2 regions of the Thermobifida fusca YX genome follow, and region 2 is predicted to be linked to the other one. Evidence: predicted binding sites of a transcription regulator. Region 2 holds the regulator's gene; the other holds the start of a gene.
What was found. The regulator HrcA, encoded in region 2, represses chaperone genes, less so after heat shock. The targets are predictions, from matches to a motif close to TTGGCACTCTCNNNNNGAGAGTGCCAA.
Positions count from the first base shown of each region.

Region 1: a site for HrcA is predicted at 9,157-9,183, ahead of TFU_RS15675 (FmdB family zinc ribbon protein). Genes of this name have one in related genera too.

Region 1 covers NC_007333.1:411,678-426,418, reverse strand. The annotation lists gene TFU_RS01900 (phosphatase PAP2 family protein) at 124-924, shown strand; gene TFU_RS01895 (sec-independent translocase) at 969-1,286, shown strand; gene TFU_RS01890 (hypothetical protein) at 1,303-1,809, opposite strand; gene TFU_RS01885 (hypothetical protein) at 2,159-2,374, opposite strand; tRNA gene TFU_RS01880 (tRNA-Ala) at 2,975-3,048, opposite strand; gene TFU_RS01875 (divisome protein SepX/GlpR) at 3,246-3,821, opposite strand; gene TFU_RS01870 (GNAT family N-acetyltransferase) at 4,292-4,957, opposite strand; gene TFU_RS01865 (MogA/MoaB family molybdenum cofactor biosynthesis protein) at 5,053-5,556, opposite strand; gene moaC (cyclic pyranopterin monophosphate synthase MoaC) at 5,553-6,041, opposite strand; gene glp (molybdotransferase-like divisome protein Glp) at 6,085-7,317, opposite strand; gene galU (UTP--glucose-1-phosphate uridylyltransferase GalU) at 7,354-8,283, opposite strand; gene TFU_RS01845 (5-formyltetrahydrofolate cyclo-ligase) at 8,401-9,012, shown strand; gene TFU_RS15675 (FmdB family zinc ribbon protein) at 9,196-9,483, shown strand; gene TFU_RS01840 (DUF1540 domain-containing protein) at 9,666-9,950, opposite strand; gene TFU_RS01835 (SAF domain-containing protein) at 10,218-10,862, shown strand; gene TFU_RS01830 (M15 family metallopeptidase) at 10,992-12,098, opposite strand; tRNA gene TFU_RS01825 (tRNA-Arg) at 12,452-12,527, shown strand; gene TFU_RS01820 (MFS transporter) at 13,229-14,533, shown strand; gene TFU_RS01815 (methylated-DNA--[protein]-cysteine S-methyltransferase) at 14,657-14,741, shown strand, end outside.
Region 2 covers NC_007333.1:981,557-996,297, reverse strand. The annotation lists gene TFU_RS04180 (16S rRNA (uracil(1498)-N(3))-methyltransferase) at 36-782, opposite strand; gene dnaJ (molecular chaperone DnaJ) at 779-1,918, opposite strand; gene hrcA (heat-inducible transcriptional repressor HrcA) at 1,919-2,932, opposite strand; gene TFU_RS16280 (DUF4870 domain-containing protein) at 3,490-4,116, shown strand; gene TFU_RS04160 (DUF4870 domain-containing protein) at 4,298-4,816, shown strand; gene hemW (radical SAM family heme chaperone HemW) at 4,877-6,109, opposite strand; gene TFU_RS04150 (LacI family DNA-binding transcriptional regulator) at 6,252-7,295, opposite strand; gene TFU_RS04145 (glycoside hydrolase family 13 protein) at 7,400-9,034, shown strand; gene TFU_RS04140 (sugar ABC transporter substrate-binding protein) at 9,264-10,514, shown strand; gene TFU_RS04135 (ABC transporter permease subunit) at 10,521-12,131, shown strand; gene TFU_RS04130 (sugar ABC transporter permease) at 12,128-13,003, shown strand; gene lepA (translation elongation factor 4) at 13,090-14,741, opposite strand, start outside.

The sequences.
Region 1 (14,741 bases), 570 kb from region 2:
TTGCGTTCCGTGGCGGGAAACGGACTGTCCAGTAAGGTTCGCCGCCCGGTCACGCGATTGCCCGATGCGCGTCGGGAGCGGGCTCTAAGCTGAGCTGCGCTGCAACGATCCCCGGGAGGAGTAGTGACGTCGCACCGGGCTGTTCTTCCGAAAGCACCTGCTCCCCGCCTACTCGCGGGGTGGCTGGCCGTGGCGGCGGGCGCGCTCACCGCGGTCACCTGGCAGGTGATCGTCGGGGGCCCGGTGACAGCACTGGACTGGCCGGTCCACGCGTTCGTCGACCCGCGCCAGCCGGAAGGGCCGCTGCTGTGGGCCGCGGTCGCCACGGCCCGGTTGGGACAGCGGCTGATAACCATCCCGCTGCTGGTCGGGTTGGCGATATGGGCGATGCGGCGGGGACGCGGATGGCGCCCCCTGGGGGCGGTGCTGACCGGTCTCGGGTCGCTGGCGGTGCTGGGCACGCTATTGAAGGTGGGGGTGGGCCGCACTCCCCCGGTGCTTGAAGTGGACACCGTCTCCCCGGGTGCGGGCAACATCGCGGCCTGGGTGTACGCCCTGCTCGTCCCTGGCGCGCCCCCATTCGACGGGTATGTGTCGTTTCCTTCCGGGCATGCGGCGAACGCGGCGCTCACCTACCCGTTAGCGGCCTGGCTGCTGTTCGGCGCCAACGGAGTGTTCCCGCACGCGCGGCGGCTGCGGTACGCGTTGGGCTGCTCCCTGCTTCCCGTGGCGGCCGTGGGCGTGCTGGTGACCGTGCTGGACTACCACTGGCTCAGTGAATCTGTGGCGGGCTGGCTGCTGGGCGCCGTAGTGCTGCTGGTGGCGCTGCTGGTGCTGGAGGCGCGCACCCCCGACCGCGCGGCTCCCCCGCACCAGCACGCCATGAGCCAGGTCATGGCGGACGAACCCCCAGGAAGCGGTTAGTCTGCTACCAGGTCGGTCCGTATGGGGTCTGTGGAGGAAGAGGCATGTTCAACATCGGGGCTGGTGAGTTCCTCGTCCTGAGTGTGCTCGCTCTCCTCATCTTCGGCCCCGACCAGCTTCCCAAAGCGGCGGCGCAGGCCGGGCGCGCGCTGCGGCAGCTCCGGAAGATGGCCGACAACGCGAAGCGGGACATCCGCGAAGGTTTGGGCCCCGAGTACAAGGACTTCGACGTTGCCGACCTCCACCCGAAGCGGTTCGTGCAGAAGCACTTCTGGGAAGCGGTCGATGAGGAGGAGTCGTCGCTGAGCGTGTCGGCCCGGTTGAACGGCCGCCGCCCGCCGTTCGACAACGAAGCGACCTGACCTCGTGCGCTGCTGCTCAGCCCACCATGAGCAGGATGAGCACGACCACGGACAGCACCACCGCGGAGCCGATGATGACGGTGAGGGAGCTCACCGCCGCGGCAAGCACTTCCACGGCGAGCGTGCCGCAGATGAGCGCGGCTGCCCACGGCCACCGGGGCGCGGGATCCCAGTCGTAGAGCCGTTCCCGGTAGAGGGTGATGAGCAGGGCGATGCCCAACGCCAGCCAGAAGAGGACGTGGCCGGTGAGCCGCACGCTGACCGGAAGGTAGTCGGCGCTGCCCGCCGAGCACATCACGTAGAGCGTGGTTCCGCTGATCAGGCCCCAGCGGCCTTGGGGGCGTTCCGGGCGGATGGTTTTGACCCGGGCGGGGGTGGTGCGGCGGAATTCCTGTCCCGGCTCGGGGGCGGGTTCGTGGGGGACGGTCGTGGACTCGGTGGCGGAGGATTCCTCGGCGCGGGGTGAGGGGTCTTCAGCGGGGTAGTAGCCGCCTTCCTCATACTGTTTCGGCCTGTCTGTCACGTCGCTCCTTCCGTTTCTGGCCGCGCCGCAGGCGGACGGCGGTTCAGGGCGCCGCCCGGTCCGTGGTGGTTCCTGCCGAGAATTCGCCTGGAAACATGACCCGGGGACGTGACAGTCAATCCTCAGTTACCCGCGGGCAACCTCAGCCACCGGTGTTCGGGGCAGGCCACGGCATCGCCGCGGGTAAAGACACGGTGTTCTCTTCAGCGGGGAGCGTGGTTACGGTCTCCCGTTTCCGGGGTTCGGTCACTGCCGTTAGGAAGCCGCATGGTGCTGCAGGGCTCCCACACAACCGGCGCCCGGTGCCAAGGCACCGGGCGCCGGAGTCACAGCTAGAGAAGCGTGGGGTTTACCACCACGTCCAGCCGCGGAGGATGGTCACCACGCCGTCGTCGCCGTCGGCGAGAGCGTCAGCCACGTCGTCGACGATCTCGACAACCTCGGTGCCCAGCCACCAGGTCCAGCCTCGGAACTCGGTGCCGGGCGCGTCAGCGGACGCTGTGCCAGCGGATCCGAAAATGACCGCAGCCGTCAAGGCGGCTACTGCGCAAATCTTCTTGATCACAATGCACCCTTCGGTTGTTACTTGCGTCCATCCCCGTGACACAAGATGGCCTATAAGGTGCGAAATACACAATACCCAGAAGGATCACTTTTCTTCGCATCATCCCCATTGGGATTCTTCGCCGACATACTCGCCATTGCACCGCCATCCCGGCAGAGAACACGGAAAAGTCCACGTCAACGGCGGTCTATGCTTTCTCGGCGTGCACAGAACGTGGTCGCAGTGATACGTGGCAAGGGCACTACTGACCGCGTCACCCGCCCCGCAGCACAGGTGCTCAGTGCCCCGCACCCGTCGCAGACTTCGGTTCCGAAACTATTTTTCCCAATAGGGAACTCTTTCCTTTGCGAAAGAGGCACAAAGCAGAGGTTTCGGTACAGGACTTCGGTGATGTTCTCGCTATCCGCAACCTTTCCCCTTTGCCGTCCGCCGCAGCTCTCTACGCCCTGCTCACCACAGCGAATTCCACACTGTTTCCCCAGGCTGTGGACAAGCGCATTCCCCCACTGGCGCGCCTGTTGAGACAATGCCCACACCCTGCTGCGGCGCGGCGGAAAAAGAAAGATCCCGCCCCACCCAGCGGTGGAACGGGATCTGCTGTGGAGCTAAGGGGATTTGAACCCCTGACCCCCTCGATGCGAACGAGGTGCGCTACCGGACTGCGCTATAGCCCCTTGCTTGTACGTCACGTGAGCACGTCACGTACGTATAAGAGATTACCAGCTTTGGAACGCTGCTTCGACCAGACCGCTCCTTCCCCGGCCCAGGGTTAGGACTCGGGCCCGACCACTCACCAGCGTACCCTGCCCCAGACGAGCCAAGACCCGCCACCGGGCACGGCCACTACCGCCTCCCGGCTCCGCTTGCTGCCTCAGTCCCCCGCCGCCCGACGCTGCGCATCGGTGTACTGGTCGTAGACCTGGTTGCGTTTCAACTCCACAACCCGGGCCCGGCGGGCGGCTTCCGCGGAACGCCGCGCCCGCTGCCGGGCCCGGCGACGCGCCATCATGGCAGCCCGCCGCTCCGCGTCCGCCTTGGCCGCCTCACGCAGCAGCACCACGTGTCCCGCCATGAGCAGAACCGGAGGGACCAGCACCCACCACGGGCCCAACCCCGCCGCCACCGCAATCCCCGTGCCGACCAGCAGCAGCGCCAGAGCAGCGGTACGGCGACGGCGACGCGCGATGATCCGCGCCCGGCTGACCCGGTACGGCCGGGGAGCGACGGGCGGCGGCTCAGCCCGAGCGGCGTGCTCGGCGTCCGGCTCGGTGTCCTCCTCGTCCTCGGCTTCCCCCTCACCGCCGGAAGCCTCGGACAGCTCCTCATCGACCAAGTCGCGGCGCAGTCCTTCGGCATCCGGGTCCGCGGCGTCGCGGCGCAGCAGCATCGGCACGAGGACCAGGATCCACACGGCCACGATGGCCAGGTAGAGAGGAGAGCTACTCACTGCCCCTCCTCGTGTCGCCGATCCGTGAACGCCGCTTGGCGTTGCCTCCGCGTGCCCTCCGGTGCCGGGTCCATGGGTGGCTCACCCCATAAACGGGCGGCCCGCAGGCAACGACGAGGCCCCCTTGGGAGCCGTTCTGCCCGTCGTCATCCTGCCGTCCCCCACACACCGCATATACACCACACTGTCCGCATCACTGATGCGTCTTCTTCGCACCGTACGACCCGGTGTCCAGGAATGTGCGGTATTGGAACCGGAGTGTCGTGAGATCTATTCTTGTCCCCTATCTCCGAACCATGCTCCCATCACGGAAATCGCTGGTCAAAGACGACAGGACAGAAAGCCTCCCAACAGATACGGAGAGTAGCAAACGGTTGGTCACCACGCCCGGAATTCACACGCTCCGTTTTCCCATTCCGGGAACGTCGCTTCTCTTTCACCCTCGTCCGTTTCGCCCCACCCCAGGGGGTTCAGTGAGGGCGGTCGGGACGGCCTGGTGACGCTCCGCGCGTCTTCTCCGAAACGGTATCGCCCCGCTGTTCTCGCACCTTCCTCCACCGAGCGAGCAAACCGCCCGGAACGTCCTCGACGGTAAGGGCGTAACAGAGATGATCGCGCCACTCACCGTCAATATGCAACTGACGCTTACGGAGCCCTTCCTCACGAAAGCCGAGTTTCTCCACGACCCGCCGGCTTTTGTGGTTCTCCGGGCGGATATTAGCCTCGACGCGGTGCAGCCCCACCGTGAAAAAGGCATGGTCGACCGCCAACGCGACTGCGGTAGGCATCACACCCCGCCCGGCATAGTCGCGGTCAATCCAATAGCCGATCTGCGCAGACCGCGCCGACCCCCACGTGATCGCCCCCACCGTGATCTGGCCGATGAACCGGCCCTCCCAGGTGATAGCCCACGGCATCGCGATCCCCTGCCGGGCCTCCCGGCGGATGGACTGCACCATGGCCACATAGGCGAGCAGGCTGTCACTCTGCGGCGGAAGTTCTGGATGGGTGGGCTCCCACGGGCGCAGCCATTCACTGTTGCGGGCCCGGGTCTCGCGCAGCGCCGGAGCATCACGCAGCCGGAGCGGACGCAGGACAACCTTCCCCTCCGCTAACGACACCGGCCAACCACGCATCCGTCTCACCGTTCCTCGCACCACCCGACAGAGTCCATCATCCTCCGCCGCGTCCCAAGGCGGGAAGACGCGACAGGGCTTCTCTCTACCCCGGGCTATGCGTGGTGGTCACCGCCCCGGAGCTGAGCGACCGCGTGGCCGAGGATCGGGCCGAGCACCGCCATACCGTCACGCACCCCGCCCACCGAGCCCGGCAGATTGACCACGAGCATGCGATGCCCGCCGCGCCGGGCCACCCCCGCCAGTCCGCGGGAGAGCACCGCCGTCGGGACACCCTTGTCGCGCCCCGCTGCACGCAGCGCCTCAGCCAGCCCGGGGATCTCGTACTCCAAGAGCGGCCGGGTCGCCTCCGGGGTGCGGTCGCGTGGCGCCAAGCCGGTGCCCCCGGTAGTCAGTGCCACATCGTAGCCTTCGGCCAGTGCGCGGCGCAGCGCCTCGGCGACCGGCAGACCGTCAGGCACCACCCGCGGGCCGTCCACCACACACCCCGCCTGCGCGGCGAGCTCGACCAGCAACGGGCCGGACCGGTCCGGGTACTCCCCTGCCGCAGCCCGATCCGAGACAGTGATGACCACGGCACGGGGGGCCGCCGCAGTCATCCCGACCGTCTCCACTGGCCGGTTTTCCCTCCGGTCTTCTCCTCGACCCGCACGTCGGTCACCACCGCTTCCGGGTCGAGGGCCTTGACCATGTCGATCAACGCCAGTGCCGCCGTCATCACACAGGTCAGCGCCTCCATCTCCACCCCTGTGCGGTCCGCGGTGCGGACCGTCGCCCTGATGTCGACGCCGCGGTCCACCACGGTCAGCGCGACATCCACCCCGTGGATCGCGATCGGATGGCACAGCGGGACCAGGTCGGGGGTGCGCTTGGCCCCCTGGATCCCGGCGATCCGGGCCACGGCCAGCGCGTCGCCTTTCGGTACCGCGCCTTCCCGCAGCGCGGCCACCGCGGCAGGCGACAGCAGTACCCGGCCGGTGGCGACAGCGGAGCGGGCCGTGACCTCCTTGCCGGACACGTCAACCATGCGTGCCGCGCCGGAGGCGTCCAGGTGGGGAAAACCAGGAGTCGATGGGTGGGACATGCGGCGGCCAGTGTTCTCTTGGGTGGGGATACCGTGGCGAAGCTTACCGGTGGGGCAACTGGATCGCCTCGACGACACTGCCTTCCGGGAGTTCCGTGACCTGCTCCGGCACGACGACGAGCGCGTTGGTCTTCGCCAGCGCGGACAATTGGTGCGACCCCTGCTGGGCCACGGGCAGCGCCGTGTAGGCGACCTCTTCGCTCTCGATGTCGTAGTCGAGGACCGCGCGCAGATAGGAGCGCCTGCCGCGGGGCGAGGACGTGATAGGAGCGAGCAGCCGGGCCCGGACCGACGGAAGCTGCTCCTGGGGCAGGCCGCTCATCTTCCGCAGCGCGGGCAGCACGAACAGGTAGAAGGAGACATAGGAGCTCACCGGGTTTCCCGGCAGCGCGATGATGGGGATGCTGCTCTCCCCCACAGTGCCGTACCCCTGCGGCATCCCCGGCTGCACCGCCACCTTGTCGAACTGGACCGTGCCGAGCCGCGACAGCACCTCTTTGACCGCGTCGTGGGCGCCCATGCTGACCCCGCCGCTGGTGATGACGATGTCGGCCCGCACCAGGGCGTCCTGGATCGCCTCGAACACCTGGTCCGGGTCGTCGCCCACGAACCCGTACCGGTAGCCCTCGCATCCCGCCTCGATAGCGGCCGCGGTGAGCATGAAGCTGTTGGACTCCCAGATCTGGCCGGGGCTGAGCGGCCGGCCCGGTTCGACCAGCTCTTCACCGGTGCCGAGGACCACCACCCGGGGCCGCGGGTAGACCGACACCGAACGGCGGCCGACCGCGGCCAGCACCGCCACCTCCGCCGGCCCGATCCGGACCCCGGCGGGAAGCACCTCGGTGCCTTCCTTCACGTCGCTTCCCGCCTGGCGGACCGCGTGCCCGGCCTCGACTGCACGGTGCACGGCCACCTCGGCCACACCCGCGTCAGTCCACTCGACCGGCACCACCGCGTCCGCGCCCTTCGGCAGCGCCGCCCCGGTCATGATGCGGGCACAACACCCGACGGGGATGGCTGAGGCGAACACGTCCCCCGCGGGGATGTCCGCGATGACAGGCAGCGTCACCGGGGTCTGCGGAGTAGCCGTGGCCACGTCGGCAGCGCAAACCGCATAGCCGTCCATGGCGGAATTGTCGAACGGGGGAAGCGAGAGCTCCGCCGTTACCGGTTCAGCGAGTACCGCCCCGTGTGCCCGCAGCAGGTCCAACTCGATCGGATCGGGTCGGGACACTACCGCCAGGATGTCGCTGACGTGCTGTTCGACGCTTTTCATCGACTTCCCCCGCCGGATCGTGATCGTTTCGTTCGGTTACCTGGTGGAGTCTGTCGCATACCTCGTCAGGAAGTCACGCAGCCACGGCACGAACTCCTTGGCAAGATCCGGACTCTCACAGGCGAACTCCACCACGGTGCGAAGGTAGTCAAGCTTGTTCCCGGTATCGAAGCGTTGACCGCGGAAAAGCACACCGTGGACCCTTCCTCCCCCATTGGAGCTGCGCTGGGCGAGTTCCCGGAGCGCGTCGGTCAACTGGATCTCCCCGCCGCGTCCCGGCGGGGTCTTGCGCAGCACTTCGAAGATCTCCGGGTCGCAGATGTAGCGGCCGATGATCGCCCAGCGGCTGGGCGCCTGGTCCGCCGGAGGCTTCTCGACGAGGTCGGTGACGGTCACGACGTCGGGCTCGTCGGTGGGTTCGATCGCGGCGCACCCGTACAGCGAGACCTGGTCGGGTTCCACCTCCATCAGGGCGATGACGCTGCCCCCGTAGGTCTGGCGGACCTCGATCATCCGCTGCAGCAGGGTTTCCCGCGCGCCGATGAGGTCGTCGCCGAGCAGGACCGCGAACGGCTCGTTGCCCACGTGGGCGGCGCCGCACAGCACCGCGTGCCCCAGGCCGCGCGGTTCCCCTTGCCGCACGTAGTGCAGTTGGGCGAGGTCACTGGGGTGGCGCACCGCGTTGAGCCGTTCGATGTCACCTTTGGCGCGGAGGGCCTCCTCCAGTTCGTAGGCCCGGTCGAAGTGGTCCTCGATGGAACGCTTGTTGCGCCCGGTGATCATGAGGATGTCGTTGAGCCCGGCGGAGACCGCCTCCTCCACTACGTACTGGATCGCCGGCTTGTCGACGATCGGCAGCATCTCTTTGGGCGTGGACTTAGTGGCGGGGAGGAATCTCGTCCCCAGTCCTGCCACGGGAATGACCGCTTTGGTCACCGGAGTTACAGAGTGCTGTTCATCTGTCATGTTCCGCACGATAAGACACTGCCGCGTCTGAAACGCGTCATCCGCACTTGACGGCGTTTCCCCTTTTCTGCCGCCCCACCCGTCTTGTCGGCCTCGGGATGCTGCCGGTGCGGTCCCGTGCCGCTGGCAGACTGGGTGTCCATGGACACGGGGCAGAGCAAACGCGAGCTGCGGCGCCGCATCCTTGCGGCGCGGCGCGCGCGTTCCGCACAGGAGCGGGCCGCGGCCGGGCTGCGGATCCGCGACGCGGTGCTGGAATTGTGCGCGGCCACCGGCTCCCCCACGGTGGCGGCCTACTACGCGGTGGGCAGCGAACCGGACACCCGTTCCCTGGTGGCTGCCCTCGCGGCGCGCGGGCACCGCGTGCTCCTGCCGATCGTCACCCCCAGCGGGGACTTGGACTGGGCGGTCTACACCGGGCCGGAGTCGCTCGCCCCTGCCGGGCATGGCCTGCTCGAACCGACCGGGACGCGGTTGGGGGCGGATGCGGTCGCCGAAGCCCGGGTTCTGGTCTGCCCGGCGCTGGCAGCAGACCGTGCGGGATACCGGCTGGGCCGTGGTGCGGGCTGCTACGACCGGGTGCTGGCGGCTGCGGGAGAGCAGACGCTGTCACTGGCCGTGGTCTACGACGACGAGCTGGTGGATGCGGTGCCGGTAGAACCGCATGACCGACCCGTCCGGGCAGTCGTGACTCCGGGACGCGGCATAGTGTGGACACATCACCGATAAAGTCACCACTCAGACAAACTGTCTGAGTCCTCACCTGGCGCAGCGGGTGCGCGGCGGATACCGCCTAGGGGCCGCGGAGGAACGCCTCTGACCACCGCGGTTCATCCCCCGTTGTCACGATCACATGGTCAGACAGCGTACTATTTAGCAGTCGTCGGGTGAGAGTGCCAGCTAGGAGGGCCCGTGCCTACGTACCAGTACGCTTGCACCGAATGCGGCGCCGATCTTGAGGTTGTGCAGAGCTTCAGCGACGATCCGCTGACCACCTGCCCCAAGTGCCAGGGCAAGCTCCGCAAGGTGTACTCGGCGGTCGGCATCGTGTTCAAGGGGTCGGGTTTCTACCGCACTGACAACGCGTCGAGCTCCAGCTCCTCGCTGTCGTCGTCCTCGAGCAGCGCCAAGGCCGACTCCTCCTCTTCGGGCTCTGCTTCGTCGTCCAGCGACTCCAGCAAAACCACTTCCGCCGCCTGACCCTCGCGCCGATACGCACTCCGCACCTCGTCACTGAGGGCCGCTCCGTGCCGGGAGCGGCCCTCACCGTGGATCAGGACAGCCGGACGCGGGCAGTGCCCACTGTGTTCCTGGACTGGGACAGAACGGCAGCCTCGCGATGACGGTTCCTGGCCGGGAGTGTGCCCGTCCAGGAACTGGGTTTAGGCGGGCGCGTAGGTGAGGCAGTCTGCCTGGTTGGCGTCGAAACCGATGTTGATGGCCGGGGCCTGGCATTCGAACTGGACGTTGTGCTGGCAGTTGGCCATCTTGCAAGCTCCCACGTGGCCGACCGTGCTGGGGTCGCCTCCCTTGGCCTGGATCGGCAGAAAAGTGTCGCAGTATGCACTGGGCTGATTCCCCACAGTGATCGCCAGTGCGCGGCAGGTGCTGTCAGTGTTGTAGGCGCAGGCCTCCGCCTCACACGAGTTCACCACGGGCATTTTCATCGCAATCCCCCCGGAGCTTCGACGACGCATCAGAGCTCGCCCAGACATCCTGTCCTGATATCGGGTGATTACGCTTTGCACATCCAGCTTTCGACGAAGTCTTGATCGCCGGTTGGCGAAAACCTGCTGTCCGGAGAGGAGCGCCGGTCCCGGGGTGCGGACTCGCCGGGGCCCGCGGTCGTTTTCCGGACTCCGGGGGTTTCCACGGAACTTCTGCCTGTGGAAACCTTGCGTCGCGCCGTAGCGGGCCACCTAGCGTGGTCGGCCATGAAGCTCTTCTCCACCACTGCCCGCCGCCCGTTCTGGGCACGTTGGCACCGCTGGCGCCGACTCTTGGCCGCAACAGCCGCTGCGCTGGCCGCGGCCGGGGCACTGCTGGTGCTCCGTCCCCCTGCCCCGCCTGCCGTGGAAGTGCTGGTCGCCGCCCATGACCTGTCCGGGCTCGTCCCGCTGACCGACGCGGACACGGTGGCCCGCAGCATCCCCGCCGCTGTCGTCCCTGACGGGGCGCTGGCCCCAGGTGATCCCGTGGCGGGGAGGGCACTGCGCTCACCGGTGCGTGCCGGGGAGATCCTCACCGAGGTGCGGCTGGCGGATCCGCCCGCCGCCGGGTACGGCGCCGACCTGGTGGCGGCTCCCGTGCGCCTTGCCGACCCCGGGGCGGCCGCGCTGCTGCGTCCAGGCAGCCGTATCGACGTGCTTGCCGCTGCTGGCGACCCGCCGGTGGTCGACTACCCCGGACCGGACACGGCCCGCAGGATTGTGCGGGACCGGCCGGTGATCACCGTGGTCGCCGAAGACGATGCCGCGCACAGCCTGGGGACTCTCATCGTGCTCGCGGTCACCGACGAGGAGGCGCAAGCGCTCGCCGGGCACGCTGCCGACCGGCTGTCGATTGCGATCCGCGGATGAGGCGGTGGCTGTCTGCTGCCCCGCGTCGCCTCGGCTGCTCGTGCCGTCTGCCCGCGGCTGATCAGGCGGAACACGGTGACGGCAGCCTGCCGTAGCGGGGCCGCCGTCACCGTGTCGCGGGCTGTCCTGCTAGGAGGGGTCGTACTCCCAGTGCCAGGGTTCGAAAGGATTGGAGTAGGCCCACGCCGGGTGGAACCAGTTGTATTCGCCAGCGTGTGCTTCCAACCAGTTGAACTGGGGCGACCCCTGGTTCTGCACGCCGCCGCACAAGTCGACCGCCAAGCCGAGGCCGTGGTTGCTTGTTCCCGGCACTGCCGCGTACCCCGGCGGCTGCTGGGCGTAGACGCGGTGCTGGTTCTGCAGGTCCCGGTAGGAGCTGGTCACGCACATGTCGGTGCCGAACTCCTGGGCGTAGGCCTGGTTCATGCGCAGGAAGTCCACGGCGGCGTCGGCACGCAGGTAGTGGCCTTCGACGTGCAGCTCGCACAGGGAGTCGCTGGGCAGCAGCCCGTTGGGGGCGCCTATCGCCTTCTGGGCAGCACTGGGGTCGCACTCCACCCCGGCCATGTAGGCGTCGACAGAAAGCCCCAGGTCCTCGAGTTTCTTCGTCAGCGCTTCCGTGCTCTCTTCCGACTTCTTCCGCAGCTTCTCCAGCTCGTCTTCGAGCTCCACCCGCTCCAACTGGGTCTGCGACTGGAGTTCCTGTGCTCGGCCGGTCAGTTCGATCTGCTCGTCGCGGAGCGCATTCGCCTCGTCGAGGAGCTGCTCCTGGTCGTAGGAGAGTTTCATGACGTGCGACTCGGCGCGCAGGTCGCTCTCCACCGAATCGGACGCCAAGAAACCCAGCACTCCGACGTCGGGCTGTTTGTAGAGCGTGATGGCGAGTTCGACGAGGGGGACCCGCATGTCTGCGATCCGGCCCTCGATCTGCTGCAGTTCATGCAGCGTCTTGACCAGTTCGTCCTGCGCTTCTTCGAGCGCCTCTTGCCGCTTGGTGTACTCCTCGGTGGCCTGCTCCAGCTCCTCCCTGGCCTGTTCGGCTTCCTCCCTGAGGGATTCCAGTTCTTCGTTGTCGGCGTAGGCGGACGGCAGCGCCACGAGGTTCACCAGCATGAGGATGAGGGTGAACACCGCGGTCACCACAGTCCGCGACCGGGATCTGCCGTTCGAGACGGACGGTGTCCCGTTCCTCGTCGCGCGGCAACGACTCCGCCCGGCATCGAGAACGAACGGCACGTGGCTCCTCCGCTGCCTTGGCTCTGCTGGTTCGCGTGACCGGGTCGCACCATACTCCCAGACCGTCCAGGTCATGGCGTCGCAGCGACAGTCCGCACGGTCGGGTGCCCCTGTTTGCGAGTAGAGCACGAGCCCGACATTGTGCTGCTCAGAGATGCGTTCGGGGGCGCGACGCGGATCCGCCCCAGGCACACTCGTCTCAGGGACGCCACTCCGCCACAGCGTGTGGCAGACATCACCTGGCAGTCATGACAACCTGATCGATACGAAGATTACTCAACGATTAGCCCTGCTTGCCCCTTCCCTGTCACCCGCCGCATCCGCTCGCCGGTTCCGTTACTCTAGAAGTGTCCGGCCTCATAGCTCAGGGGACAGAGCACCGCTCTCCTAAAGCGGGTGTCGCAGGTTCGAATCCTGCTGGGGCCGCCAGTCTGCGCCACATCCGGAGCCCTTCCGCTCGGGTGTGGCGCTTGGTGTATCCGGGGTGCTCTCTGTCCGTCCCACGCGCCCGTGACTCCGTGAGGGATTCCATAGGCGGGTTCCGCGTGGTGTTCCTCACGCTACTGCGGCCGCCAGCTCCCCCATTCTCCAAAAATCGCACAAATCCTCTAGACATCTATATTTCTGGATTCTTCCAACAGACAGCACAAATCTAAAAAACCACACAATCCACACATCGCTCTTTTATGGAGCAAATCTCCTTCCTATCGCCTTCCACCCACTAGACTCCGAGAAATTTAATTCTCAAAGCGAAAACCGTTTACTGACACGGCTTTCCGCGCATCTTCGCAGCTCCGAGGCTGTCTCAGCGAAAAAGTTTTCCGTCGATCCGGTTACTTTTCGACCACTGTCTGGGTAGCCTCATTGATTGCCGGGACCTTTGCAGAACACCTAGGAATCCGCCCTCAAAACCCGGATATTCCCCCTCAAGCGGCGTCCGGATTGGCCTGGTCACCGCCGCGCCCCCCGTTCCTGGACACACCGCTGTCGCACACCGTTCGGCGCGCTATGTCCAGAATCGGCAATTTCGAGAAGGTGATGAGCGCATGCCGGAGAGCCAGCCCGTCAGCCCCTCCCACTCCCGCGGAGAGCACCCCGTTCCACGTCGGCTACGACGCGCCAGGATCGCGTTGTACGCATACTTTTTCGTCACCGGATCAGTCATCTCTATCTGGGCCTCACGTATTCCCGCCATCAAACGTCAGACCGGAGTCGACGAAGGGGAACTGAGTATCGCCCTGCTTGCCCTCGCCCTGGGTGGCGTCGTGACCATCCGGCTGATGGGCGGCCTGCTTGACCGGTTCAACGGCCGCATCATAGTACCGGCTGCCGCCCTCGTCGCCAGTATCGCGCTTGTTGCTCCGGGATACGCCACCAATCTGCAACAGCTCACGCTCTTCTTGCTCCTGCTGGGGTCGAGCCAAGCCCTGCTCAACGTCTCCGCGAATCTGCAAGCAGCACGGCTGCAGCGTGAGTGGGGACGTCCGATCATGGTCTCTTTCCACGCCGTGTGCTCCATCGGCGGCGGGCTCGGAGCTATCGCGGGCACCCTCTGCGTCCGGGCCGGCTTGGACGTCACCACCACCTTCATCGGCGCATCGTCCGTGCTGACGCTCCTCTCCCTCCTGGGGCGCAAGTGGCTGCTCGACACCCCGGCCCTCGCCGCCCAGCGCGCCCCCGCCCGGCCGAGATTCCGCCGCTTCGCCCTCCCCCGGGGCAGAATCCTGCTGCTCGGGGTCCTCGCACTGTGCTGCATGCTCGCCGAAGGGGCAGCCAACGACTGGAGCGCCCTCTACACCCGGGAAATGGTGGGCGGCTCCGAAACCGCTGCGTCCGCCACCTACGCTGCCTACGCCACGATGATGGCCGCGGGCCGTCTCATCGGCGACCGCCTGGTCGCCCTGTTCGGCCCGGTCAACGTGGTGCGGGGCGGCAGCCTCCTCGCATCGTTCGGGCTCTTCTTCGCCCTCGTCCTGCCCCTCCAGATTCCCGTTATCATCGGATTCGCACTGGTCGGGATCGGACTGTCCGGCATCGTGCCGCAAGTGTTCAACGCCGCGGCCAACGACAACCCGGAGCGGTCCGGCCGGGACCTGTCCACGGTCACCGCGATCGGCTACTTCGGACCGTTGCTCGGCCCGCCCACCATCGGCTTCCTCGCTGACCGCGCCGGGCTCTCCGTGGCCCTCCTGTTCCCCGCCTCCCTCGTGCTGTTCATCGCCCTGGGAGCGGGGACCCTGCGCACCGCCGAGCACAGAGAACCCAGAGCGCTCCGCCGCTCCGCCTCGTCCAAAAGTCTCCGTACGGGAAGCATGCGCCTGTGGGTTCCGCCGCTGCGCCACCTGTCCGAGAACATAAACGGCCACCGCAGCGAACAGTCTGAAGAGACTCTGCCCAACAACAACCACCACGACTCCGGACGCGAAACCCGCTGACCCGGGGAGCGCAACGGTATGCGGTGTCGGGCGGAAAACTCACTCAGCCCGCCTCTCCCACACCGGCGGACCCCTGATACTGGGACAAGTACGCCCGCACCGCGTACCCACCAAGGAGTGATCGTGACCGCCGAAATCCCGGCTCGCGCACGAGTCCACACCGTTGTGGACAGTCCCCTCGGCCCGCTGACCCTGGTCGCCGCCGACG
Region 2 (14,741 bases):
TTCCCGGTGCCGGCCGCGCGCCAAGAGTCGTCCGGCTACCAGCGGCCGCACCGGGCCTGGAGGACCGCGAGAGCAGCCACGCCGGCCGTGGACGTGCGGAGCACGGTCGGCCCCAGCAGCGCCCGCAGCGCCCCGGCGTCCTCGAAAGCTGCGAGCTCCGCGTCGCTGAACCCGCCTTCCGGCCCCACGACGAGGACGGCGTGCCCGGCAGGGCCGAACAGTTCTTCCGGCAGCGGCAGCTGTGAAAGCCGGACCGCGCCTTCTTCATGCAGCACGATGCCCAGCGTTGCGCTTTCCAGCAGCGCGACGACACCCGCCTTCCCCACCGGTTCGGCGACCTCGGGGATGCGGCTGCGCCGGGACTGCTTAGCGGCAGCCCGGGCCGCGGAACGCCATTTCGTGAGCGACCTGGCGACACGGTCCCCCCGCCAGCGGGTGATGCAGCGCTCTGCCTGCCAGGGCACCACGGCGTCGACGCCCGCTTCCGTCATGACTTCCACGGCGAGCTCACCGCGGTCCCCTTTCGGCAAGGCTTGGACGACCGTGATCCGCGGCCGCGGTTCAGCCTCGAACACCCGCTCTTGGACGGCGCAGGTGATCGTGTCGCGGCCGACCGCGGTCACCACGCAGCGGGCCCGGTGGCCCGCGCCGTCGACCAGGTCCACGGGTTCACCCACGGCGATGCGGCGCACCGTGGCGGCGTGCCGCCCCTCAGCGCCGTCCACCACGACGGGGTCAGAGTCGAGGGCCGCGGGCTCGACCAGGAAAACCGGGGCGGTCACCGCGCGCCGAACGCGTCACGGATGCGGGAGAAGAAATTGCCCTGCCCCGGGCTGAACTTGCCCGGCGGCCGGTCCTCGCCGCGGAGTTCCGCGAGCTTGCGCAGCAGCGCTTCCTGCTCTTCGTCCAGTCGGGTGGGGGTCTCCACCGTGACGTGGATGTGCAGGTCGCCGCGGCCCGGCGCGTTGAGGTGGTGGCAGCCCTTCGACTGCAGGGTGATGACCTGCCCGGAATTGGTGCCGGGGCGCAGGTCGATCTCCTCCGGGCCGTCGAGGGTGTCGATGGTCAGCGTCGCCCCCAGCGCGGCCGCGGTCATCGGAACGGTGACCGTGCAGTGCAGGTCGTCGCCGCGCCGTTCGAAGATCGGGTGCGGGCGTTCCACGATCTCCAGGAAGATGTCGCCGCGCGGTCCGCCGTTCGGGCCGACCTCGCCTTCGCCCGCCAGCTGGATCTGGGTCCCGTCCTCGACACCCGCGGGGATCTGCACTTTGCGGGTGACGCGCTCCCGGACCCGGCCTTCCCCGGCGCAGTCCGGGCAGGGGTTGCGGATGATCGTGCCCTGGCCCGCGCACTGCGGGCACGGCCGAGTCGTCATGACTTGGCCGAGGAACGAGCGAGTGACCTGGGAGACTTCACCGCGGCCACCGCACATGTCGCAGGTCTCGGGGTGGGTTCCCTGCGCCGTGCCCTCACCCTGGCAGGTGTTGCACACGACCGCGGTGGGGAACGTGATGTCCTTGGTGACGCCGAACGCGGTCTCTTCGAGGTCGAGCTCGACCCGCACCTTGATGCTCCGGCCCCGGCGCATCCGCTCGCGTGCCGCGCGGGTTCCCGTGCTCCCCCCGAAGAACGCGTTCATCAAGTCGTCGAACGGGAAGCCCGCTCCGAAGCCGGTGGCTCCGCCGCCCGCTGCCCCGCCGCGCGCGAACGGGTCGACGCCCATGTCGTACATGCGGCGCTTCTCCGGGTTGGAGAGCACCTCGTAGGCTTGGGCGACTTCCTTGAACCGCTCCTGGGTCTCTGGGTCGGGGTTGACGTCGGGATGCAGTTCACGTGCGAGCCGGCGGTATGCCTTTTTGATCTCGTCCTGGGTCGCGTCGCGGCGAACACCAAGGATCTCGTAATAGTCTCTGGCCACTTACTGTCCCGCCAAGATCTGACCGACGTACCTTGCCACTGCGCGCACCGCTCCCATCGTTCCTGGGTAGTCCATCCGGGTTGGACCGACGACCCCGAGCTTGGCCAACGTTTGATCGCCGATCCCGTACCCTGCGGCGACAATCGAGGTGGACTGCAGGCCCTCGTGGTTGTTCTCCGCACCGATACGCACGGTCAGCATCGATGCGTCGCCCATCTCACCCAGCAAACGGATGAGGACGACGTTTTCTTCCAGCGCTTCAAGGACGTCTCGGAGCCCGGCAGAGAACCCCATCGCCGCGAGGTTCGCGGTCCCCCCGAAGACGACCTTCCCCTCGTGCTTCTCGACGAGGCTCTCCGTCAAGACCGACATCACCGACTCGGCGATCGGCCGCTCCTCCAGCGGAAGCTGGGCGAGGACCGTCGGGAACTCTTTCGGTGCCTCGGTCAGCCACTTGCCCACGAGAGCCCGGTTCAGCGCCCCGCGCAGGTTCTCGACCACGTCGTCGGAGACCTCTGCAAGACCGTCGATGACGCGCTGCTCGACACGACCGGTGTTGGTGATCAGCACCAGCATAAGACGCTGCGGTCCCAGCGGCACGAGCTCCAGGTGCTGCACGCTCGACCGGGTGAGGGACGGGTACTGCATGATCGCCACTTGCCGGGTCAGGTGCGCCAACAGCCGCACCGTGCGGGAGACGATCTCGTCGAGGTCGAGCGCCCCGCTCAGAAACGTCTCGATAGCCCGACGCTCAGCCTTGGACAGAGGCTTGACCTTGGAGAGCCGGTCCACGAACAGACGGTAGCCCTTGTCCGTCGGCACCCGGCCCGCGCTGGTGTGCGGCTGGGCGATGTACCCCAGCTCCTCCAGCGCAACCATGTCGTTGCGGATAGTCGCCGGAGAAACCCCCAGCTTGTGCCGCTCGGCCAGTGCTTTCGACCCCACGGGCTCATTCGTGGACACGTAGTCTTCGACGATGGCACGCAGCACCGCGAGTTTACGGTCGTCGAGCACGTTACGGTCGTCGAGCACGCGCTCACCTCCTGGCACTCCGTGGTCTTAAGTGCTAATTCTATGCGGCGGCGCCGAGCGGCGTTATGTCTGTCCAAGCACGGTATCAACCGAATTTTGCCCCGCTTCGGACCTGTATTCACTCCCCATCACCAGATTTCCCACGCCGCAGGCCCTGCCGTTTCGGGGCCGGTCGCCCTGTTCCCGCCAGCCTCGTCCGCAGCACCATTCCCACCGCCGCTGCCCGTGGGAACAGGAGCGGGGCATGAGGCTATCCGCGTCGGCTGCAGGCCGGGCGTCCCGGCACACCCGTGGCGCGTCGCGGCACAGGTGTGCAGATGAGGCGTTCTCCGCCCAAGGGCGGAAAGCCGCCGCGGGGCCGCGCCTGGCACAGGGCCAACCAGACTCGAAATCTTCAGTCGCGGCCTGCTGCGGCTCGGCTGGAATCGGTCGACGACTGAAAGCTCCTTGTAATCGCTCCGCAGCCCGTCCTGATTAAGCTGCCTGTGTGGATCCGCGATGCGTATCCACGGCAGTGCCCCAGCCAGCCAAGGGAAGATATGCACGAGACACCGTCTTCTCCCTCCCCCGACCACGACCCGGCTGTCCCTTCTCCGGGGGCGCAGCCGGGGTCCGGACCTTCTGGGGCCGCTCCCCAGTCCGGCCCGCACCCGCCGCACCATCCTCCGCAGTTCGCCCCGCCGACTCCCCCCGCACCCGAGGCAGGACCTTATCCCGCGTATCCCGCACCGCAGCCCCACCAGGAAGGCAGCTATCCTCCCCCCGGCCCGTACGGGACCGCTCCGGGGGTTCCCCCCGCCGCCTGGCCGCCCGCACCGGACGGCAGTACGTGGGCGATGATCGCGCACCTGGTGGGTATCGTGTTCGCCTGTGTCGGGTGGCTGCCCGCGCTCCTCGTCTACCTGGCAGTGAAAAACCGTTCTCCGTGGACCCGGCATCACGCCGCTGAAGCGTTGAACTTCCAGTTGACCCTGTTCATTCCCTACGTGGTGGGAGCCGGGCTTTTTGTGGGATTCGGGTTCTTCACCCCGGATTTGGCGTGGATCGGCGCGGTAGTCATCGTCGTCGTGTGGCTGGACTGCCTCGTGTTCGGGACTATGGCCGCGATGGCCGCGGCCCGGGATGCCTGGTACCGCTACCCGATCGCCATCCATCTGGTCAAGTAGCGGAACCTCCTCTACGGTGAAGCCATCTAAAGATTGGTGGACGGCCGCTGCCGCCGAGGACGCCCCGGCTGTTCACGACCGCACGGCTAGGGCTGCAGCGAACCGTTGCGGTGCCACTGCATCGCTACTGCGGAGCATCCATCTCCCCCATCCTCGATTGACGAACTACTGAGGACGACGCATGAATAACCCCTATCCGCCCCCCGGTCCTGAGGAGTACGGCACCGGCGGTTACAGCCCCGATCCTTCCGCTATGGGAGGCCAGCCCGGCTACGGGACTCCGCCCGGCTACGGCGCGCCCACACCTCCCCCCGGCTACGGCGCCCCCGTCCCGCACCCCGGCTACGGGCAGTACGGCTACGGGCAGCCGGGACCGAGCAACTCTGACGAGAAGACGTTCAGCGTGCTCACCCACGTGCTCGGTCTGCTCACCGGGTTCGTGGGGCCGCTCATCCTGTTCTTGATCCAGAAGGACACGGCCTCCCCTTACCTGCGGCACCACTTGACGGAAGCGCTGAACTTCCAGCTCACGCTCCTCATCGCCTACGTGGTGTCCTGGTTCCTGACCTTCATCGTCATCGGCGCGCTCACCTGGATAGCCGCCCTGGTCTGCGGGATCATCTTCGCCATCCTCGCCGCGGTCGCCGCGAACCGGGGCGAGTGGTACCGCTACCCGATCAGCATCCGCATGGTCAAGTAGTCTCGGCCTGCGGCACGGGGGATCCCACCGGGATCCCCCTGAACTTTGTCGGGCTCCTGCTCAGGCAAGGTCGAGCACCAGCGCATCGGCGAGCAGCCGGCCGCGCAGGGTGAGGACGGCGCGTCCCCGCGCGTGGGCGGCGGCGTCCAGCAGCCCGTCGGCGACGGCGCGGGCAGCCGCGGCACGCCCCGCGTCGTCGAGCAGGTCGAGGGGGCAGCCTTGGGCGATCCGCAGCTCCAAGAGGATCCGTTCGAAACGGCGGTCCGCTGCGGAGAGGATCTCCCGGGCGTGCGCCGGGGTGCGGCCCGCGGCCAGGCGGGCCGCGTAGGCAGCGGGGTGTTTGACGTTCCACCACCGCACCCCGCCGATGTGGCTGTGCGCACCGGGGCCGACCCCCCACCAGTGGCCGCCGGTCCAGTACAGCAGGTTGTGCGCGCTGCGCGCGGTAGGGTCGGCTGCCCAGTTCGACACCTCGTACCACTGCAGTCCCGCGGCGGAGAGCAGTTCGTCGGCCATGATGTAGCGGTCGGCCAGCACGTCGTCGTCGAACGGGGTCAGCTCGCCGCGGCGCACCCGGGCGGCGAGCCGGGTGCCTTCTTCCACGATGAGCGAGTAGGCGGAGATGTGGTCCGGGCCGGCCGCGATCGCGGCGGTGAGGGACTCTTTCCAGTCGGCGTCGCTCTCCCCGGGGGTCCCGTAGATGAGGTCCAGGTTGACGTGCGCGAACCCGGCCTGGCGGGCCCAGGCCACGCACTGTTCGGGCCGTCCCGGGGTGTGGGTGCGTTCCAAGACCGCGAGCACGTGCGCTTTGGCGCTCTGCATCCCGAAGGAGATCCGGGTGAACCCTGCTTCGCGCAACCGGGCGAGGATGCCCGCGTCCACGGTTTCCGGGTTGGCTTCGGTGGTGATCTCGGCGTCGGGGGCGAGCCCGAACTGCGCGTCGATCGCGTCGAGGATGCGGCCGAGTTCCTCCGGGGAGAGCAGGGTGGGGGTGCCGCCGCCCATGAAGACGGTACGCACCGGGAGTTCGCGGTCGCCGAGCACCCGCCGGGCGAGCGCTATTTCAGCGATCGCCTGGTCCGCGTAGGTGCGCGGGGAGGCGACTGCTGTTCCGTCCCGCGAGCGCAGCTCCGCGGCGGTGTAGGTGTTGAAGTCGCAGTAGCCGCAGCGGGTCGCGCAGAACGGCACGTGCACGTAGAACCCGAACGGCCGGGTGCCGAGCTCGGCGAGCGCATCGGCAGGCAGGGAGCCGTCCGGGGGAACAGGCGTACCGTCGAGTGGAGCTGAAGGCATGTCTTCAGTGTCGGCGATGCGAGGCAGTCCTCGCTCCGGCCGCCGCGGGCCAGCATGGCTGCCGTGCCGCGGCCCTGCCCACTCGGTGGGGGCGAGTGGGCTGGCCTGGTGGGACCGTGCGGTCCGCGGAGCACAACGTCGGCTAGTTCCCGGCCGGAGCGACCTGTTCTCCCAGGGAGGCCCGGTGCACGCCGGTGGAGCCGCGCACGACGAGCTCCGGTTCGAACATGTACTCGGTGCGTGCCGGGGCATGCCCGGAGATCTCGTCGCAGAGCGCGCGGACCGCGGCGAGTGCCATGGCCTGTATCGGCTGGCGGACCGTGGTCAGTGGCGGGTCGGTGAACGCGATGAGCGGGGAGTCGTCGTAGCCGACCACTGACAGGTCACCGGGGACGGTGAGGTTCCGCTGGCGGGCCGCGCGGATCGCCCCCAACGCCATGAGGTCGGAGCCGCAGACGATGGCGGTGACCCCGCGGTCCAGCAGTCTGCTGGCCGCCGCGTGGCCGCCTTCCACCCCGAACAGGGAGAGTTCGACCAGGTCGTCGTGGAAGTCGAGGCCGTTCTCCAGCATCGCGGCCTTGAAGCCGTCCAGCTTGCGCTGGACGGGCACGTAGCGGTGGGGGCCGCTGGCGAACCCGATCCGGGTGTGGCCGAGAGCCGCGAGGTGGTTGACCGCGAGTCGGGCCGCAGCCCGGTCGTCCGGGGAGATAAAGGTCGCGGGCAGTCCTTCGACGTAGCCGTTGACCAGGACGATAGGCAGGCGGCGCTGGAGGAGCGCCCGGTAGCGGTCGTGGTTGGCGGTGGTGTCGGCGTGCAGGCCGGAAACGAAGATGATGCCGGAGACGTTACGTTCCAGCAGCATCTCCACGTACTCGTCCTCCACGATCCCGCCAGGGGTCTGGGTGCACAGCACCGGGGTGTAGCCGTGCTGGGCGAGCACCCGCTCTGCGGCCTGGGCGAACATCGGGAATATCGGATTCTCTAGCTCCGGGACGACCATGCCGACCAGCCCGGCGGAGCGCTGCCGCAGCCGGGCTGGACGCTCGTATCCGAGCACGTCCAAGGCGGTCAGTACAGCTTCGCGCGTGGCTGGGCCGACCCCTGGCTTGTCGTTGAGTACCCGGGAAACTGTCGCCTCGCTTACGCCCGCGTGGCGGGCGATGTCGGCCAATCGTGGTGGACCCATGGCAGAACTCTATCGAAAACCCCTCTTCCATGTACGCAAGAAGTAGGTAATCTTGCGCAAGTAATTGCAATCGTGGGTTCCACTCGTGCGATGGAGACGCATCCATGCAGCAAGTTCCCGACAGCGTTCACTTGACCGCGCCCACCGCCCATACCCACTGGTGGCGCCACGCGGTCATCTACCAGATCTACGTCCGCAGCTTCGCAGACTCCAACGGCGACGGCGAAGGCGACCTCAACGGCATCCGGGAGCGCCTGCCCGCCCTGGTCTCGCTCGGCGTGGACGCGATCTGGCTGACCCCCTTCTACGTCTCCCCCCTCGCCGACGGCGGCTACGACGTCGCCGACTACCGTGACGTCGACCCGCGGTTCGGAACGCTGGCCGACTTCGACGCCCTCCTGGCCACCGCCCACGACCTGGGCCTCCGGGTCATCATCGACATCGTTCCCAACCACACCTCCTCCGCCCACCGCTGGTTCCGCGACGCGCTGGCCGCCGGACCGGGCAGCCCGGAGCGCGACCGGTACGTCTTCCGCCCGGGGCGCGGGGAGAACGGGGAGCTGCCGCCGAACAACTGGCAGTCGATCTTCGGCGGGCCCGCCTGGACCCGGGTGACGGAGCCGGACGGGACGCCCGGCGAGTGGTACCTGCACCTGTTCGACGTAGAGCAGCCCGACCTGAACTGGGAGAACCCGGAGGTCCGGGCCGAATTCGCCGACATTCTGCGGTTCTGGCTGGACCGCGGGGTGGACGGCTTCCGCATCGACGTGGCCCACGGCATGATCAAGGACCCCGCGCTGCCCGACATCGCCGAAGGCCAGAAGGCGGACATGCTCGACGGCCACACGCGGCTGCCCTACTTCGACCAGGACGGGGTCCACGAGATCTACCGGGAGTGGCGCGCCATCGTCGACAGCTACCCCGGGGAGCGCGCGCTGGTGGCCGAGGCGTGGGTGGAGAACGCGGAACGCGTGGCCCGCTACCTCCGCCCCGACGAGCTGCACCAGGCGTTCAACTTCGAGTACCTCACCGCAGACTGGGACGCTGCAACGCTGCGCGCCGTGGTGGACCGCTCCCTGGCCGCGAACAACGCGGTGGGGGCGCCGACCACATGGGTGCTCTCCAACCACGACGTCACCCGGCACGTCACCCGGTTCGGCGGGGGCGCGCAAGGGCTGGCGCGGGCACGCGCCGCGCTCCTGCTGATGCTGGCCCTGCCGGGATCGGTCTACCTCTACCAGGGTGAGGAGCTGGGACTTCCCGAGGTCACCGATCTGCCGGAGGAGGCCCTGCAGGACCCCACGTGGAAGCGCTCCGGATACACCGAGCGGGGCCGCGACGGATGCCGGGTGCCGCTGCCTTGGGAAGGCGACGAGCCCCCGTTCGGCTTCGGCTGCTCGGCGGAGCGCAGTTGGCTGCCGGTGCCCGCGGAGTGGCGGTCGCTGACCCGGGAGGTCCAGGAGCGCGACCCGGACTCGACCCTGTCGCTGTACAAGAAGGCGCTGCGGCTCCGCCGCGAACTGCTGCTCCCCGCAGAGGACGCGCTGCACTGGGCGGACGCCCCGCAGAACGTGCTGGCTTTCCGCCGGGAACCGGGTTTCACCTGCGCGGTGAACTTCGGCGCTGACCCGGTCACGCTGCCGTTCGAGGGCGAAGTGGTGCTGTCCAGCGGTCCGGTGGAGCAGGACGGCACGCACCTCGTGCTGCCTGGGGACACCGCGGTGTGGCTGCGGCAGTAGCGGGGTGAGTCGGCGCGTGGCGCGCTGACACCGACAGAGGGGTCCGGACTTTTCGGGGGCGTTCGGACCCCTCTATGTCAACCGGAGATTTCACTTGGATTACTCATTTCGTTGCAAGAAAGAGAAAACTCTTCCAACTTTTGCAAAAAGTTGCTAACGTCCACGCCACCGCACCCGGAAGCCGCGCCGTGCAGGGGGACGCTGCCGCGGCCTACTCGAAGGAGAATCCATGAAGTTCCGTAGCTTCAGCGTGTTGTCGGGCATAGCAGTCCTGACACTGCTTGCCACCGCGTGTGGCGGCGGAGGCGACGACAGCGCGTCCTCCGAGCAGTCCACCGACGGTGCCATGGTCATCTGGGCTGACCCCAACCGCACCGATGTGCTGATCCCCTACGCGGAACGATTCGGTGAGGCCCACGGCATCACCGTGAAAGTCGAATCCATCCCGAACGAAGACCTCCAAGACAACTTCGTCACCGCACACCAGGCAGGATCCCCGCCCGACCTGGTCGTGGGCGCCCACGACTGGACCGGCAACCTCGTCCGCAACGGCGCCATCGACCCCGTCCAGCTCCCCCAGGAGGTTGCCGACGGATTCGAACAAGTCGCCCTCGACGCGGTGACGTTCGAAGGCCAGCTCTACGGCGTGCCCTACGCCATGGAGAACCTGGTGCTCTTCCGCAACACCGACCTTGCCCCCGAAGCCCCCGACACCATTGAAGAGCTCATCAAGGAAGGCAAGAAGCTCAAAGAGAGCGGCAAGGTCGAAGAGATCATGAGCCTCCAGGTGGGCTCGGAAGGCGACGCCTACCACATCTACCCGCTGTACACCTCCGCGGGCGGCTACCTGTTCGGCAAGGACGACGAAGGCAACCTCGACCCCTCCGACATGGGTGTGGGCTCGGAATCCTCCATCAAGGCGTTCGAGAAGATCGCGGAACTCGGCGAGAAGGGCGAAGGCGCGCTCAAGCGCTCCATCGACAGCCAGAACGCCGGCCCCCTGTTCAACGAAGCGAAGACCGCCTTCCTCATCTCCGGCCCGTGGGCGATCGCAGACATGAAGGAAGCGGGCATCCCCTACGAGATCAGCCCGGTTCCCGGCTTCGCGAACGGAGACAAAGCGCGCCCGTTCATCGGCGTCCAAGCGTTCTTCGTGGCTTCCGGCGGCGCCAACAAGGTCTTCGCCCAGGAGTTCGCCACCAACTTCGTGACCGAGACCGAACTGGCCGTCGCCCTGTACGAGGCCGACCCCCGTCCCCCGGCGCTGACCGCCGCCCTGGAAAAGGTCTCCGCCGACGACCCCGACCTGCTCAAGATCGTCGAGGCCGGCGCCAACGGCGACCCGCTGCCCGCCATCCCCGAAATGGCCGCGATCTGGGGCCCGTTCGGGCAGGCCGAGGCCGCGGTGATCGCCGGTGAGGACGTCGCCGAGGCCGTCAAGGCCGCGGGTGAGGCCATCTCCGAGCAGATCGGCGGTTGATCCACGGTGGCTCGCAACACCGTCACGGGCGCCCGCTCGGGGGCGCCCGCCCCCACATCCCACGTCCGCGGTGAGCCCACGACCTCACTGCTCGGACTGGTCGTCAAAATCGGTGCGCTGGGGCTGGCCGCTGCCCTAGCAGTCTGGGCCGCGTTCCCGCTCATCGAAGCGGCCAACTGGGTCGGGGTCGGCATCGTCGCCGCAGTCACCGCCCTGATCTTCTACGTCTACCTGTCCCCCCGCCACGTCCCGCTGAAATACCTGCTGCCCGGGACGCTGTTGCTCATCGCCTTCCAGATCCTGCCGGTGCTGTACACCGTCAGCACCTCGGTCACCAACTTCGGCGACGGGCACCGCGGGGACAAGGAGCAGGCCATCGCCGCGATCGAGGCCTACTCCGTGGTGCGCACCCCCGACTCCCCCCAGTACACCCTCACCGTCGCCGCCGACGGCGCCCCGGACACCGGCGACCTCGTCTTCCTGCTCACCGCGGCCGACGGCACCGTCTACGCCGGCGACGCCGACGGCCTCACCCCCCTCGACCCCGACGACCTCACCCGAGAGGCTTCCGGGAAGATCGTCGACGCCGAGGGGTACACCGTGCTCACCACCGCCCAGATCAACGAGCGCAGCGACGAGATCGCCGACTTCGCGGTGCCCACCGGCGACGGGACCGGGATCCGCTCCAGCGGCCTGTCCATGGCCTACGAAGGCCAAGCCACCCGGACCTACCAGGAGGACTGCGACTGCATCGTGGACTCCGTCACCGGGGTGACGTACACCGCCGACAACGTCAACGGCTCCTTCGTCTCCGACGACGGGCAGCGGCTCCTCCAAGGCTGGCGGGTCAACGTCGGCTTCGACAACTTCCTCCGGTTCGTGACCGACCCGGCCACCGGCGCGTCCTTCCTGTCCATCCTCGCCTGGAACATCGGATTCGCTGCCGGCACCACCCTGCTGGTCTTCGTGGTCGGCCTGGGCCTGGCGCTGCTCATGCACACCCGCACCCCGCTGCGCGGCCGCACCCTGTACCGGATCCTCTTGGTCCTGCCGTACGCCATGCCGTCCTTCGCGATGCTGCTGCTGTGGCGGGACATGTTCAACACCGACTTCGGGCTGATCAACCGGGTGCTGGGACTGGACGTGAACTGGTTGGGCAACGCGTGGACCGCGCGCGGCTCGATCCTGCTGGTCAACACCTGGCTCGGCTTCCCCTACATGTTCCTCGTCGCCACGGGAGCCCTCCAGTCCATCCCCCGGGAACTGGAACAAGCAGCCCGAATCGACGGCGCGGGCGCCTGGCAGGCGTTCCGCCACGTCACCCTGCCGCTGCTGATGATCGCGATGACCCCCATCCTGGTCTCGACCTTCGCGTTCAACTTCAACAACTTCAACGCGATCTGGCTGACCACGGCAGGCGGCCCGTTCAGCCCGGACAACCCGCTGGCCGGAGCCACCGACCTGCTGATCACCTACACCTTCCGGTTGGCGTTCGGCGGCCAAGGCGCCCAGTACGGGTTCGCCTCAGCGGTCTCCGTGCTGATCTTCCTGATCGTGGCCCTGCTGTCGCTGATCAGCCTCAGACAGAGCCGTTCCCTGGAGGAGGTGAACCGGTGACCGCCCCCGTCTACCGCGACCGCCCCTTCCTCCGCTGGCTGCGCGACAACTCCTGGCGGCACCTGCTGCTGTGGTGTGCGGTGGCCTTCGCCCTGTTCCCGATCCTGTTCGTCATCTCGGCCGCGCTCAACCCGCTGGGCACGCTCAGCTCCAGCCACCTGGTGCCGACCGGGGCCAGCCTGGACAACGCCCGGGAACTGTTCGCCACCACCCCGTTCGGTGCGTGGTACGTCAACTCGATCGTGCTGGCGGTGTGCAACGCCGCAGTGACCGTGTTCCTGTCCGCGCTGGCCGCCTACGCTTTCAGCCGGTTCCGGTTCACTGGGCGCCGCATCGGCCTGCTCGGCATCCTGCTGATCCAGATGTTCCCGCAGTTCCTGGCGATCGTGGCGATCTACCTGATGTTCGCCACGGTCACCGACTACTGGCCCCCGATCGGCTTCGACACCCGCTGGGGCCTGCTGTTGGTCTACCTGGGCGGGGCGCTGAGCGTGAACACCTGGCTGATGAAAGGGTTCTTCGACACCATCCCCATGGAGCTCGACGAATCCGCCAAAGTCGACGGCGCCACCCACGCCCAGGCGTTCTTCCGCATCATGCTGCCTCTGGTCACCCCGGTGCTGGCGATCGTCGGCCTGCTGGTGTTCATCAACACCATCAACGAGTTCCTGCTCGCCACCGTGTTCCTGCGCGACCCGGAGGCTAAGACGGTGGCGCTCGGCCTGTACTCGCTGGTCGCCGACGAACGCAACGCGAACTTCGGCCTGTTCGCGGTGGGCACGCTGCTGATCGCCCTGCCGACCATGGCGGTCTTCTGGTTCCTGCAGCGCTACATCGTCGAAGGGCTGACCTCGGGGGCGGTCAAAGGCTGAAAGCCATCGGGCCGGTGCGGCGGCCCCTCCCCAGACCGCACCGGCCCCTTCCCACGCGCTTCCCGGCGTGCGGGCCGGGAAGCGCTTTACTTCTTCTTGCCGTCCTTGCCTTCGCCGCTGCTCTCGGTGGACAGTGCCGAAATGAACGCCTCCTGCGGCACTTCGACGCGGCCCACCATCTTCATGCGCTTCTTGCCTTCCTTCTGCTTCTCCAGCAGCTTGCGCTTCCGGCTGATGTCACCGCCGTAGCACTTGGCGAGCACGTCCTTGCGGAGCGCGCGGATATTCTCCCGGGCGATGACCCGGGAACCGATCGCGGCCTGGATCGGCACCTCGAACTGCTGCCGGGGGATGAGTTCCCGCAGCTTCTTCGTCATCTCCGCACCGTAGGAGTAGGCGTTGTCGCGGTGCACGATCGCGGAGAACGCGTCCACCACCTGCCCCTGCAGCAGGATGTCCACCTTCACCAGGTCGGCGGCCTGCTCCCCGGACGGCTCGTAGTCCAAGGAGGCGTACCCCTTGGTGCGGGACTTGAGCTGGTCGAAGAAGTCGAAGACGATCTCGGCGAGCGGCAGCGTGTACCGCATCTCCACCCGGTCCTCGGACAGGTACTCCATCCCGTCCAAGACGCCGCGCCGCCCCTGGCACAGCTCCATGATCGGGCCGACATAGTCGGAGGGGGTCAGCACGGTCGCCTTCACCACCGGCTCGCGGATCTCCGCGATCTTGCCCGACGGGAACTCGCTGGGGTTGGTCACCGTGTGCTCGGTGCCGTCCTCCATACGGACGCGGTAGACCACGTTGGGGGCGGTCGAGATGAGCGCCAGATCGAACTCCCGCTCCAACCGGTCCCGGGTGATCTCCAAGTGCAGCAGCCCCAGGAAACCGCAGCGGAACCCGAAGCCGAGCGCGGCGGACGTCTCCGGTTCGAACACCAGCGCGGCGTCGTTGAGCTGGAGCTTCTCCAACGCGTCCCGCAGCACAGGGTAGTCGGTGCCGTCGATCGGGTACAGCCCGGAGAACACCATCGGCTTGGGGTCGCGGTAGCCGGGCAGGACCTCCGCGGCGGGAGCGGCCGCCGACGTGATCGTGTCCCCGACCCGGGACTGGCGCACATCCTTCACCCCGGTGATGAGGTAGCCGACCTCGCCCACCCCGAGGGAGTCCACCTTGGTGGGCTCGGGGGAGATCACCCCGACCTCCAGCATTTCGTGGGTGGCCCCGGTCGACATCATCTGGATGCGTTCCCGGTTGGTGATCTGCCCGTCGACCACCCGCACGTAGGTGACCACACCCCGGTAGGTGTCGTAGACGGAGTCGAAGATCAGCGCGCGGGCGGGCCCGTCCGCATTGCCCACCGGCGGGGGGATGCGAGCCACGATCTCGTTGAGCAGCTCCTCGACACCCTCACCGGTCTTGGCGCTCACCCGCAGCACGTCCGACGGCTCGCAGCCGATGATCCCGGCGAGCTCCGCGGCGTACTTCTCCGGCTGGGCCGCGGGCAGGTCGATCTTGTTGAGGACCGGGATGATCGTGAGATCGTGCTCCAGCGCCATGTACAGGTTGGCCAGAGTCTGGGCCTCGATGCCCTGGGCCGCATCGACCAGCAGGATCGCGCCTTCACAGGCCGCCAGCGACCGGGAGACCTCATAGCTGAAGTCCACGTGCCCCGGGGTGTCGATGAGGTTGAGGATGTAGGTCACATCGTCGAGCGCGGTAAAAGGCAGTCGCACCGCCT